3 regions of the Pedobacter sp. MR22-3 genome follow, and region 2 is predicted to be linked to each of the others. Evidence: riboswitches for the same ligand, from Rfam matches in the RefSeq annotation. Region 2 holds a riboswitch; each other region holds the start of a gene.
The links. A riboswitch is a leader RNA that binds a small molecule or an ion and turns the genes downstream of it on or off. The one in region 2 is predicted to bind S-adenosylmethionine.
Positions count from the first base shown of each region.

Region 1: linked by a shared signal. The riboswitch ahead of OQ267_RS04960 (SusC/RagA family TonB-linked outer membrane protein) and the one ahead of OQ267_RS18905 (O-acetylhomoserine aminocarboxypropyltransferase/cysteine synthase family protein) in region 2 are both predicted to bind S-adenosylmethionine.
Region 3: linked by a shared signal. The riboswitch ahead of metH (methionine synthase) and the one ahead of OQ267_RS18905 (O-acetylhomoserine aminocarboxypropyltransferase/cysteine synthase family protein) in region 2 are both predicted to bind S-adenosylmethionine.

Region 1 covers NZ_JAPIVF010000002.1:281,082-285,860, reverse strand. Annotated here, with positions in the region: gene OQ267_RS04965 (SusD/RagB family nutrient-binding outer membrane lipoprotein) at 1-601, opposite strand, end outside; gene OQ267_RS04960 (SusC/RagA family TonB-linked outer membrane protein) at 612-3,785, opposite strand; SAM riboswitch class I at 4,133-4,238, opposite strand; gene OQ267_RS04955 (peroxiredoxin family protein) at 4,373-4,779, shown strand, end outside.
Region 2 covers NZ_JAPIVF010000007.1:219,091-223,869, forward strand. Annotated here, with positions in the region: gene OQ267_RS18890 (lipocalin family protein) at 1-256, opposite strand, end outside; gene OQ267_RS18895 (trans-sulfuration enzyme family protein) at 377-1,492, shown strand; gene OQ267_RS18900 (hypothetical protein) at 1,537-2,544, opposite strand; SAM riboswitch class I at 2,741-2,851, shown strand; gene OQ267_RS18905 (O-acetylhomoserine aminocarboxypropyltransferase/cysteine synthase family protein) at 3,124-4,449, shown strand; gene OQ267_RS18910 (homoserine O-acetyltransferase family protein) at 4,489-4,779, shown strand, end outside.
Region 3 covers NZ_JAPIVF010000008.1:120,371-125,149, reverse strand. Annotated here, with positions in the region: gene OQ267_RS19850 (S41 family peptidase) at 1-871, opposite strand, end outside; gene murQ (N-acetylmuramic acid 6-phosphate etherase) at 1,060-1,863, shown strand; gene OQ267_RS19840 (hypothetical protein) at 1,961-2,527, shown strand; gene OQ267_RS19835 (Bax inhibitor-1 family protein) at 2,566-3,303, shown strand; SAM riboswitch class I at 3,456-3,559, shown strand; gene metH (methionine synthase) at 3,697-4,779, shown strand, end outside.

The DNA.
Region 1 (4,779 bases), on a different contig from region 2:
CCAGTTTTTTCCACCTGGTAATATTGCCATTGTAAATTACATCTCCGGCAATCGCTTTTCCGGCAGGATCTAAAGTATTTTTTGCTGTTTTCAAATCTTTTAGCAGGCCGTCATAAACATCCTTTTGTTTATCATAAGCTGGTGTGATAAATTCTTTTATTTGTCCTGCCTGACTGTATGGGATATCGCCATAAGCATCAGTAAGCAACAAAAATGACCAGGATCTTAAAGTTAATGCCACACCCGTATAATTTGGATTACTGGTTGTATTTCCAATCTCTATAATTTTATTTAAACCATTAATACTGGTTGAATATAAAGTAGACCATAGCGTGGTAAAGCTACTGTTGGTATAAATAAACCTATCTTCTTCCGTATACTGTACTTTGGCCCAATGCTGAACAAACAGGAGACTGGAGTTCATGTTATTGGTGGTGCCCCAATAGGCGTCAGCTGTATTTTTGATGGCAGCAGTTAACAAATAATCAGGCTGTGCATTTTCAGTTACATTGGGGTTGATGTTGGTCTCATCCAGTTCTTTCTTGCAGGACGTAGCGCAAACAGAAAGAGAAATCAGGCTATATAATAATATTTTTTTCATGATGGGAAGATTAAAATTTGATGTTCAGGTTAATTCCGTAAGTACGTGTGGTTGGGTTAGAGAGGCTCTCCAAACCCTGTCCGTTACCGGTATTAAAAGCAACTTCCGGATCAATATCTTCAACATTGCGGTGAAGGATTGCCAGATTTCTACCCACTAATGCAACCGATACACCTTGCAAATTCAGTGATTTGATCCATTTTGCAGGCAAATTGTAGCTCAGTTTAATTTCACGAAGTTTCACATAAGAGGCATCAAAAATATTGGCCTCATCTATCGTTCTGAACGATTTGTAATAAGTTTGTGCCGAGAGAATTTTTTCATTCGGTTTGCCATCCGCAGTTACCCCATCAAAGATCATCCCGTCATCATAAACGGTTGCTCCTGCCGGCGCATTTGCTCCACTAGCTAACCTAACCGCTCCGTTTGCCTTTAAATTTTCTGGGTAGTAATAAGAAATACCGCCGAATTCTGCACCTCTCCCAGGCAATGTAGATGCTAAAACACCGGTATAAGTACCTGTAGAATAAGTACCGTTATAAATAGAACCACCGAAACTGGCGTCGATCAACACGCCTAAACTAAAGCTTTTGTAGCTAAAAGTATTTGAAATTCCGCCAATCCAATCTGGTGTATATTTCCCTAAAACTCTTTTGGTCGGGTCAGTTTGTGGTGCACCTGTAGCATTTACCAAAATATTACCATTCCCATCTCTTAAAAAAGCATTGCCAAAAAGTGTTCCGTAAGGTTGACCAACAGTCGCAATTACCTGTGCAGAATTGGTTGCCACCACATAATTTTGCAGTAAACCTTCCTGATCCAATTCCACCACCTTACTTCTATTTGCCGCATAGTTGATATCAATATCCCAGGTAAATTGTTTTTTCACCGGCGTAATACCCAGCTGAACTTCAATACCCTTGTTATTAATTTTTCCGGCATTTATATTTTTCGATCTGAAACCTGTACTCGGACTCACATCTACATTTAAAATCTGATTGTAACTGTTCGTATTATATACACTGACATCAAAACGAAGTCGCTTGTTAAACAAAACAGCTTCGGCACCTAGCTCTGATGAAGTGGTGGTTTCAGATTTTAGATTCGGATCGAAATCTGTTCCGGACGGACTAAGCTGCGGACTTGCTCCAAACGGTGCAGAGAAACTGTAAGTATTGGTTAAACGATAAGGTGAGGTGTCCTTACCTACCTTAGACCAGCCACCACGTACTTTTGCGTAATCCAGCACCTCGCTTTTGATATCAAAAGCTTCAGTGAGCACTAAACTACCGTTGAAAGACGGATAAAAGTAGGAGCGGTTTTGAGCGGGCAAGGTGGATGACCAATCATTACGCGCCGTAATATTGGCAAAAAGGTAATTCCTAAAACCAATCTGACCGGATGCATAACCACTGTAAGACTTTAACTTACTGTAATTATTAGATGAGGTTAAGGGATCTCTGGAATTGTTTAACGTATACAATCCGGCAACAGCCAAACGGGGTGCACTTTGATCATTTTGTTCGATATAACTGGTCCGGATATTACCACCAAGCAACACATCTAAGCTAAAATCATCATTTAATTGCTTCGTATAATTTAATGTCGCATCCGTATTGTTTTCATTTACCGTAAAGGCACTTTCGGTATACGATCCAAATGGCGTTCCGTTAGTACCGTAGGCAATTTTAATTTTTCGGCGATCATTGTAATAATCTGTTCCTGTACGGAAATTGAAGTTCAATCCGTCAATAATTTTGTAGTTTAAACCTATACTTCCAATTAAACGGTTCCTGTTTTGAGACACCGTATTCTCATAAGCCACCCAATAAGGATTGCTGTAATAACTGTTGTTCCAATTAAAAGTATTACCATTCTCATCCAGGTAATTTTTCAATTGATTGATATCAACCTGTCTGCCAAACCACGCAAACTGCAACATGGTACTGGTTGATCTTGATCCGCCCGTTCCAGGCAGGTTGTCGGCACCAAGTTTACTATAATTGGCATTCGCGGTGATGGTGAGTTTAGGTGTTAAACGTAAAGTAGTATTTAAAGTGAATGAGTTTTTACCCTGACCTGAATTGGGTACGATACCGACCTGCTTAAGGTTGTTATAAGATAACCGGTAATCGAATTTCTCTCCTGCATCCTCAATTGAAATACCATTTGTTAAGGAGTAACCTGTTTGAAAGAAATCCCTTACGTTATCCGGATGGGCCACAAAGGGCACTGCTACACCTTTCGAAAAGAACTGCGGAATCAACCTGCCATCCATTCTGGGCCCCCAGCTTTCATCAACCCCATCATTTACGCCGGCACCTTTTCCATCCACATAGCTGAATTTACCTTCCGATCCCTGTCCGAATACATCCTGATATTTTGGTAAGGTTAATATACTTTCGATCACGCCATTCGAGTTTAAAGAAATACCCAAACCTTTTTTAGATTTTCCTGATTTTGTTTTAATGATAATCACACCTGCTGCTGCCCTTGAACCATATAAAGCGGCCGCATTCGGACCTTTTAACACACTGATGGATTCGATATCATTAGGGTTAATATCTGAAATGGCATTGGCGTAATCTCTCGCCCCCGCCGAATTAAGCTGTGAATTATCTACCGGAATCCCATCTACAACAAAAAGAGGCTGATTATTTCCGGCAATAGAAGTTTCCCCTCTAATTACCACACGGGAAGATCCCATATCACCCTGGCTATTGGTTACCCTTACCCCGGCTACTTTACCGGCAAGTGCATTTACCAGATTGGTTTCCCGCGCTTCAGTTAAACTTTCCCCTTTTAATTCCTGAACGGCATAACCTAACGATTTTTTCTGTTTAGTGATACCTAAAGCCGTTACCACCACTTCATCTAATGCATTTTCTCCGTCACTTAAGGTTACATTTAATGCATTCGAACTTTCGGTAACCACCACTTCCTTAGTTGTAAAACCAATATAAGAGAAAACCAATGTACCTTTTCCATTAATTGTAATGCTGAATGCGCCACTATTATTGGTGGTTACGGCTTGCTTGGTTTCCTTAACAAATACTGAAACTCCGGGCAATGTTTCTCCTGAAGCACCTTTAACCGTACCGGAAATACTGATGTTTTGGGCATGCACGAGTGACGAAAGCAAGAGCAAGCATACGATTGCCAACAGCTTAATTTTTTTGAACATAATCAATTTATTAATAATGAGATGAATGAAGGATGTAAAAATCAGGGCAAAGCAATTCCACTTCGCTTACCGGCGAATTTTTTACAAACGTGAATACTTAATGATTTAAATTATTGGGTTTGGTATTTATAGCCTCATACAGCAACAAATACCCTCACGCATTCGAAGACTTAAAAAGGTTTTTAAATGCCCTGATTGAGTAGATTGTTTTTTGTTAGTTTTTTCCATCAAATTGTTTTTAACGATATACCTTATACTTAGCATTTCCGGTAAAGCTGATTTACAAAAAAAGCACGCCCGTAAAATCAGGAGTGCTCTCATATAATATTAATACTTTGCATTCAACTGACTTAACTTACCCAAATTACTTCGGGATGGAATTAGCACCATATCCAATTCAGGCTGGTTGCTAAGGTTTCGCAGGGCCATTCCCTCCACCTTTCTTGATAAGCATTTTAAAATAACTGCGGCAAAGATAATATAAAAATCATAATGACTACAAATTCTATAGATTTTATTGAAAATATTTTTTCCATGCTTTTATGATGCTTACATTTGTCTCGTTATCAATAGATCTCAAATATCACATGAATATAAAATCATTACTATTTCTGCTACCGGCTTTTATGTTGTCGCAGACTTTACAAGCACAAACACAGAAAAAACAATCAGCCACTGCCCATAAATTAACTACATCCTTTGTTCCGAACGGCAAATGGCGGGGTGTGTTTGAAATTAAACCTGGAGTTGAAGTTCCCTTTAATTTTGAAATTACTAAAAGCGATACAAAGCCACACTTAATATTTTTGAATGGTGAAGAACGCTTTGATGGTGGCGTGGTTAAACAAACTGCAGATTCCATTCTGGTTGCGTTGGATCAGTTTGACAATGAACTTGCCTTCAAAATCACAGGTGATTCGCTGGTTGGAACGCTTAGGAAACAAGATGGCTCCGGTAAACCTTTGGCCGTAAATGCAACCAGAGGGAATCCATA
Region 2 (4,779 bases):
GCGTGTAAGAACCATTTCCACTATTGGTTAATTTCCAGGTACTTCCCTGAAAACATTTGTAAGATTTTTCTCCGAACAAACCCTGGACAGCCTGATCAGGAAGACCTTCCAGCGATACATTGTTTAACACCCATGTACCGGTAATGGTACCTCTACCGCCATTGATACCTGTTGAAGCATTTTTTGTGGAAGAACAACTTTGTAACATCATCAAAGTAGAACATGCTATCGCAATAGCTATAAATAATCTTTTCATTTTAGTTTTTTTAAATTTGTGAAAACAGATACATAAATCCTGCCAAAACAATTATCAAGTTTAATTTAGCGTTAAATTGTTAAATTGCCTCACGGTTAAAGTACCCTAATAAAAATCATGATGAAACCAGAAACCCTTGCTATTCACGCTTCTAATCTTCTTAAAAATTCAACTGGAGATGTTACGCCACCCATCAATCTTTCTACTACTTTTTTTCGTGATGAAAACGGCGGCTATCCGGGTGGTCATATGTATAGCCGGGTAAGTAATCCAAACCGGTCTGCTTTAGAAAACACTGTGGCTAAGTTAGAATATGGTGAAGATGCAGCTGCTTTTTCTTCGGGAAATTACTGTGGTATGGCCTTATTTCAGGCTTTAAAACCGGGCAGTCACATTATTGCACCGGATGATATGTATTGGGGCATTAAAAAACAACTGCTGACCATTTATCATGAGATTCTGGAATTTGATTTTGTTGATCAAACTGATTTGGATCTCATTCAATCCGCTATTAAACCAAACACAAGAATGATCTGGATGGAAACACCATCCAATCCATTACTGAAGGTTACAGATATTGCAGAAATTTCAAAAATAGCAAAAGCAAATCACCTGACACTGGTTTGCGATAGTACTTTTGCCTCTCCGGTTTTACAAAATCCGATTTTATTAGGGGCTGATATCGTAATGCATAGCAGTACAAAGTACCTTGGCGGACATAGTGATATTCTGGGTGGCATTTTGGTTACAGGCAGGAAAGATGAATTATGGGAGAGAATCAAAAACATCCAGCAAACGGGTGGTGCCGTTCCCTCTCCTTTTGATTGTTATTTATTATGCCGAAGCATCAAAACCCTGGCATATCGCATGAAGGGGCATTGCGAAAACGGAAAGAAAGTGGCAGATTATCTGGTTAGTCACCCAAGAGTAGAAGCGGTTTATTTTCCGGGATTAGAGACTCATCCGCAACATCAAATTGCTAAGAAACAAATGAAAGACTTTGGCGGCATGATGTCTTTTTTAGTTAAGGGCGACGTGGACGCAACCAGTAAAGTAGTGAATAAAGTGAAATTATTTGCGCAAGCTACCAGTCTGGGCGGTGTGGAAAGCTTAATCGAGCACCGCTACTCTGTTGAAGGACCAGACAGTAAAACACCAAAAAATCTGTTAAGAATTTCTGTTGGATTGGAGCATGTTGACGATATTATCGCCGATTTAGCACAGGCGCTGGCCTAAATTCTACAGTTCTATAAGGTTTAAAACCTTATAGAACTAAAAACCTATTTTGGGTTACAAACAGTAACCAACTTCTTCGCATAGTCTGCATTTAAAGGCTCATTGGTTTGTGCTAAACGTTGAGAACCTGTATTTGCAGGGCAGGCGATATCACCAGCTGCATCATAAACCAATTTTGTTCCTGAAGCAAGCAATTCTTTTGGCACATATACCTGTACGCGTGTGGTAGAATAGCCCGAAGGAAAATAACGCACATAATATCCATCAGGATGTTTGGTCCAGATACCGCTGGGCACATCTGCTCTTTGCGGGGCCATACCGGCAATAATTGCATACCGTTCCAAATCAGCATAGGTATAATTTCCTGAAGAAACGAGCTGGCGAATATTGTTTTCAGCTTCAAAAACTGCCTTTAAACCAGATGGCAACTGGTCTTTGGCTTTTTCCATTACATCAAAGGGCAGCACACCTAATGCGCCGCCTTCTAACATGGTGATCTGTTTTGGCGTCAATAATTTTAATGCGGTAACTTTTACCTGCCCGCTGTAACTTGCAAATTTAGTGCGTGCTATGATGGTCCATAATAAAGCCTGAATATCATGTTGTTCTACTTCAGGGTGCTTTTCTGCACTTTTAATGATCGCAATCACAACATCTTCTTTTGAGCCCAATACCGGAGCAAACATATAGCCATCTCCTTTTGACGGGGCGAAGGTACCAGCCATCAAGTAATAACTTTTATTCGTCATTTCATAAAGTCCTTCACAAAGCAGGTATCCTCCTTCCGGATTCTTTGGTAAGAGATATAGTGGTTGTGCCTTGAGTGTGGCCTTAAAATCTGGCATCATTTCTCCCTCGCGGTTTACGTCTTCAAAACTTGTGGTAATGGCACCGGGTTGTTTCAGAAATTTATCCACACCTAAAGCCTTAGCCCCCTGTGCAGTTCCAACTTTTAATAATTTGTCTTTTAATCCGCCGAATTGTGCGTTAACTGTGGTAAAACTTGCCATGGTCAGTGAAAGGGCCAGACAAATCATTTTAGCGTTTTTCATATAGATGAGATAGGTTATACAAACATAAAATTTTAATGTTAAATAAACTTACCTGAACAATCGTTTTATGATTACAACATGTAATTGGATTTATTTAATAAAAAATCAGAATTAAATTTTGTTGTTTTAAAATTATTTCAGACATTTGAAATATTATTTGGTAAATCACTAAATAAAAGTCAATCTGAATCGGATTGATTTATAAAGAAGTGGCGAGAGACTGGCTCCGTGACCCACTGGCAACCCTCAGAAAGAGAAGGTGCCAATTCCTGACCGGATAACATGGAGTTAACCGGTGATATAAATTTAAACTGATGAATACTTTAAATCTTCTATCTCACGACGGCACTAGTCTGAAACAACAAACAGCAAATGTTTCCATTAAACTGTTGGTGTGCTGCAATGTGATGTATATGTCCCGTATGTGCTGTTGCATACGGTAATTTAAAAATCTTCCTCTCTTGTTTCTTTTCAAATTGGAAGGTCCCGGTTAACCGGGATACGCCCTGCAGGATAATTTACTTTTCTGATTTGTCCGCTCATTCCACTCATTACTTTAACCTTAATTATTAGAAAATTATGTCAACATCATATAAATTTGAAACGCTTCAGTTGCATGCTGGTCAGGAAGTAGACCCTACAACAGGTTCCAGAGCGGTTCCCATTTATCAGACCACCTCTTATGGATTTAAGAATGCGGAACATGGTGCTAACCTGTTTGCTTTAAAAGAGTTTGGAAACATCTATACCCGGCTGATGAACCCTACAACTGATGTTTTTGAAAAAAGAATCGCCGCTTTGGAAGGTGGTGTAGCCGCACTGGCGGTAGCATCAGGCCAGGCGGCACAATTTATCGCCCTGCATAATATCTTAGCGGCCGGAGATCAGATTGTTTCGTCATCACATCTATATGGCGGAACCTACAACCAGTTTAAGGTTGCATTTAAACGTCTGGGCATTCACGTTGATTTTGCAAACCCGGATGTTCCTGAAGAGTTTGAACAAAAAATCACAGAGAAAACCAAAGCCATTTACCTGGAAACCATTGGCAATCCGGCCTTCAGCATTCCTGATTTTGAAAAAATTGCGGCCATTGCCAAAACACATGATATTCCTTTTATTGTAGACAATACTTTTGGTGCAGGTGGATATTTATTTAAACCACTGGAGCATGGAGCAAACATTGTAGTAGAATCTGCTACTAAATGGATCGGCGGTCATGGTACCAGCATTGGCGGTGTGATCATTGATGGTGGAAATTACAACTGGGGCAATGGAAAATTTCCGCAGTTTACAGCGCCATCAGAAGGTTACCACGGATTAGTTTTTAACGATGTTTTTGGTATCGGAGGTCCGTTTGGTAACATCCAGTTTATTATTCGCGCCCGGGTAGAAGGCTTAAGGGATCTGGGACCTGCCCTGTCTCCTTTTAATTCTTTCCTCTTATTACAGGGATTAGAAACATTATCACTCCGCGTTCAACGTCATGTAGACAATGCACTTGAGCTGGCTACCTGGCTGGAAAATCATCCTTTGGTTAAAGAAGTACATTATCCTGGTTTATCCAGTAGTCCATACCATAACCTGGCCAAGAAATACTTAAGCAACGGCTTTGGTGGCGTTTTATCTTTCGAATTGAACGGAAGCAAGGAAAATGCCTCTCAGCTTATAGATAGTTTGAAACTGGTTTCTCATTTAGCTAATGTAGGTGATGCTAAAACTTTAATTATCCAGCCTTCAGCCACCACACACCAGCAATTAAGTGATGAAGCCCAACTGGCGGCCGGCGTTAAACCAAATGCACTAAGGGTTTCCGTAGGTATAGAGCATATTGATGATATTAAAGCAGATTTTGAACAGGCTTTTGCGGCTATTGGATCAAAAATCAGTCAGGAATCCCTGTAAGCTTAGTACCTATTCATTTTACAACATTACAATTTTACCATGAGCACTGCATCAACATATCATTATACCAAGCCATTTAAGCTGGAAAACGGGAAAAAAATTCGGAATCTGCAAATCGCCTATCAAACATATGGTAAACTAAATGCCAATAAAGACAATGTGATCTGGGTATGTCACGCGCTGACAGCCAATGCTGATGTATTTGAATGGTGGGAAGGTTTGTTCGGACAAAACGCACTGTTTAACCCAGAAGATCATTATATTGTTTGCGCCAATGTTTTAGGCTCGAATTATGGAACAACCAATCCGTTAAGCATTAATCCGGTAACC
Region 3 (4,779 bases), on a different contig from region 2:
GAAAGGCTCCTGTCCCGGTCGAATAATAATCTGTGCGGGGTTCATGCTTACCCTGGGTGTATACAATTAATTTATTTTCGGGCAGAAACTGATCGGCCAGGCCTGTAGCTGCAGAAAAGTAACCGCCGCCATTATCGCGTAAATCAAGGATCAGCTTTTTCATTCCTTTTGCCTTTAGGTTTGCGGCCGCGGCTGCGAAATCACCGTCTGTATTGGCACCGAATTTACTAATCCTCACGTACCCGGTTTCCGGGTTCATCATGTAGGCAGCGTCAATGCTGCTGATATTCACTTTACCCCGGGTAACCATCAGCCGGCTTTGTACCTGTGTGCCGCTGCGCAATAAGGTAACGCCCACGCCGCTACCAGCCTTTCCCCTGAATCTTCCTGTTAATTGTTCTTTTGGTAAATTTCTGCCACTAACCATAGTGGTATCGATCACCAGGATTTTATCACCCAGCTTAATGCCCGCCTGATATGCCGGTCCATCCTTCACCACGCCTGTTACCATCATGGTGTCGTTCAGCATATAGTATTCAATGCCAACGCCCTCAAAATTCCCTTCCAGGTTATTGGTCATGTCTTGCGCATCGGTAGGAGGCAAATATACACTGTGTGGATCCAGCTGGTGGAGTACACTATCAATAGGTAAGTTTTGCAGCGAATCTGTATTGATATCATCTACATAATTTTTATTGATGATATGCAGAATTTCTTCCAGTTTTTCATCACTATTGCTGGCCAGTTGAGGTCTTCTGGTAACGCCAAATCCCTGATCTTTAATAAACTTAATACCCAAATACATTCCTGCTATCAAAATCACAGAATAGCTGATGGCAATCAGTATGTTTTTTCGGGTATTCTTTTTCATTGGCGTTAGGCAAATTTATGAAAATAAGCGGGTTGATATATTTTTAACTGCAATTTCTTGTCTTTTGTTTATAATATTTCACATAAATTAACAGTATAACATCTGCTCTATCAAGTGGCAATCTATATTTTTAAATTTTTAGGGTAGATTTTAGAAAGAATTTACCGAATTTTATCAAAAATAAATTTATGAATAGAGTTACCGAGCAAGAATCAAATTATAACCACATTGATGAAATGTCGGTAATGGAAGTTTTGCAGGGGATTAACAATGAAGACAAAACCGTAGCCTTTGCTGTTGAAAAATCTTTGCCTCAGATTGAGAAATTAACTTCGGCCGTTGCCGAGAGAATGAAAAAGGGCGGTCGGCTTTTTTATATAGGGGCAGGTACCAGCGGCCGCTTAGGTGTGGTAGATGCGTCCGAATGTCCACCAACTTATGGTGTTCCTTTCGATACTGTAGTTGGTATTATTGCCGGCGGGGATTCTGCCATCAGAAAGGCTGTAGAATTTGCTGAAGATGACAGCCTGCAGGCCTGGAAAGATTTACAGGCATTTCATATTAATGAAAAGGATTGCCTGGTAGGTTTAGCTGCATCCGGCACCACACCATATGTGGTTGGAGGTTTAAATACCGCACGCCAGCATGGAGTTTTAACAGGTTGCATTGTCTGCAATACTGATGGACCCATTGCTGCAGCGTCTGATTTTCCGGTAGAAGTGGTCGTTGGACCTGAATTTATTACCGGTTCTACGCGAATGAAATCGGGCACAGCACAAAAATTGGTTTTAAATATGCTGAGTACCACCGTAATGGTGCAATTGGGGCGTGTGGTTGGAAACAAAATGGTAGATATGCAGTTAACTAATCATAAACTGGTTGATCGCGGAACGCAAATGGTAGCTGATGAATTAAATGTGAGCTATGAAATAGCTGCAGATTTGCTGAGTAAACATGGAAGTGTGCGTAAAGCAGTAGAAGCAGGACACTGAGAAATGTTAGAATGAGAGAAGGATGAAATGATTGAATTTGGAAGTAATTTTAGCATTCTCTCATTCAAAATTCACTCATTCAATAATTAAAAAAAACATGCACGAGATAGAGCCGTATTACCAGTGGAGAGATGATTATATCTCGGCAGAGGATGAGCGATCGCCATTCTACAATACCGAATACTCTGAACTGTACTTTGATAAGCAGATCTATAATTTTCTGTTGCACCCGCAATGGGATGAGTTTGGTTCCAATACCTTGTACATGAAAGTATTGTATGCGGATTATGATAGAGGTTACGCGATTATTGAGTTTATCGGCGAATGGAATGATGCCATCAACAACGACATCATGTTGCTGAAACGCGATATTTTGGAACTCATGATGGATGAAGGCATTAATAAGTTTGTATTAATCGGAGAAAATGTATTGAACTTTCATTCATCAGACGATAGTTATTATGAAGAATGGTTTCAGGAAGTGGAAGATGGCTGGATTGTTGGGGTAAATTTCCAGGAACATGTTATCAGGGAGTTTAAAGATAACAACATTGATTATTACATTAATTTTGGAGGTGCTTTCGATCACCTGCCCTGGCGTACATTAAAACCGTTACAGTTCTTCAAAAAAGTTGAAGAATTGCTGACAAAAAGACTGAATTAAAGTATTATTTTTATAATTATTTAAATACACAAATAAAAATGGAACAACAAAATTATCAATATCAGGGCAATAGCGTGTTCGTGCAGGAAAACACAGTGTCTAAAAAATTCTTTGCCAGCGTATTCTTATGGATGTTCGTTGCTTTGTTAATATCAAGCGCTTCTGCATTTGTATTGGCAAATTCGCCAGGAATTTTATCCTATTTAGTAGCTGAAAAAGGATTTACCATATTTGGATACATTGCCATCTTTGCGCCACTGGGTTTAGTGATGTTGATGGGTGCTGCTATGCAAAGATTATCCTTCCCTGCATTAGTGGGTATTTTTCTGTTGTATTCTTTACTAACAGGTGTGATGTTGGGCTTTATTCTTTTAATTTACACAACAACATCTATTGCCATTTGCTTCGTTGCAGCAGCCGTTATTTTTGCTGTAATGGCTATCATGGGATACACTACAGATGTTGATTTAAGTAAATTCGGACCAATACTAATGGCTGGCGTAATCGGTTTGGTTATCGTAAGTCTGATCAACTTCTTTATCGGCAGCGAAACGCTGAACTACATTTTAGGCTTTGTTGGTGTGGCTATTTTTACTGCGCTTACCGCTTATAAGGTTCAGGAAATTAAAAGAATTGGTGAAGGTTTGGATGAAAGCGGAAATGAAATTGCATTGGCCGACAGCAAAAAATTAGCAATAATGGGTGCGTTGTCACTTTATATCACATTCATTAACTTATTTGTTTCTTTACTACGTCTCTTCGGTAGCAGAAGATAATTCACTAAATTCTGACCGCTGGATTTATCTGGTTTCAGGTTAATGACAAAACAATATTTTAAAGGCCGTGCATATTTGCATGGCCTTTGTAATTTTATTTGGCAGCGAAGCGATAAATTTTGGAAATGATGTTGCTTTGTTGCATTTTTGTATGCTTATTAAGAAAGACGGAGGGATTAGACCCAACGAAGTCTTAGCAACCTGTGCCAACAAGGTGCTACATTCTAATCTCGGTTAACCGGGAGAAAGATAAGTTAAGGAAGTACGATCCATGTGCCAACTTTTTGAATAAGCTTTTTTGAGATTTGAGAAATTAGATTTGAGATTTGAGGCCAATTATAAATGTCTTAATTTCTCAGATCACTCCTCTCGTCTCTCACATCTAATAACAGAATGAGCATAAGAGAAGAATTAGAAAAACGTATTTTAGTCATCGATGGTGCGATGGGCACGATGATTCAACGTTATACGCTTACCGAAGAAGATTTTAGAGGGGAACGGTTTAAGGATCATCCTTGCGATGTGAAAGGCAATAATGATTTGCTGAACATCACCCGTCCGGATATTATCAAAGCCATACATCTCGAATATTTAGCCGCTGGCGCAGATATTATCGAAACCAATACCTTTAGTACGCAAAGAATCTCCATGGCGGATTACCAGATGGAAGATTTGTCGTATGAATTAAGTTATGAAGGTGCTAGAGTGGCAAAGGAAGCGGCAGATGAGTTTATGGCTGCTAATCCAGATCGTAAGTGTTTCGTTGCCGGTGCCATTGGCCCAACCAATAGAACGCTTTCCATGTCGCCCAATGTAAATGATCCGGGTTACCGGGCGGTTTACTTTGATGAATTGGAGACCGCTTATTACGAGCAGGTGCGCGGTTTGGTAGATGGGGGCTCAGATGTATTGCTGATTGAAACCATTTTCGATACGCTGAATGCCAAAGTGGCTATTGTGGCCATCAAAAAATATGAAGAAGTTATTGGCCGTAAATTGGAGATTATGATTTCCGGTACGATTACCGATGCTTCTGGTCGGACCCTATCCGGACAAACTGCCGAGGCTTTTTTAAACTCAGTGATGCACGCAAAACCTTTAAGTATAGGTTTCAACTGTGCATTGGGCGCGAAAGAAATGCGTCCGCATATTGAAGAGTTAGCCGCAAAAGCGGGATGTTACGTTTCTGCCTATCCAAATGCAGGTTTGCCCAATGAATTTGGTGCTTATGATGAGCAACCGCATGAGACAGCACACTTAGTAGATGACTTTATCGCTTCTGGCTTTGTTAATATCGTAGGAGGTTGCTGTGGTACCACGCCCGAACATATCGGCTGTATCGCGGCGAATGCCAGAAAAGCATCACCAAGAAAAATTCCGGAAATTCAGCCGTTTATGCGGTTAAGTGGCCTGGAGCCCGTAACCATTACGCCTGAAAGTATTTTCGTAAACGTTGGGGAAAGAACCAATATTACC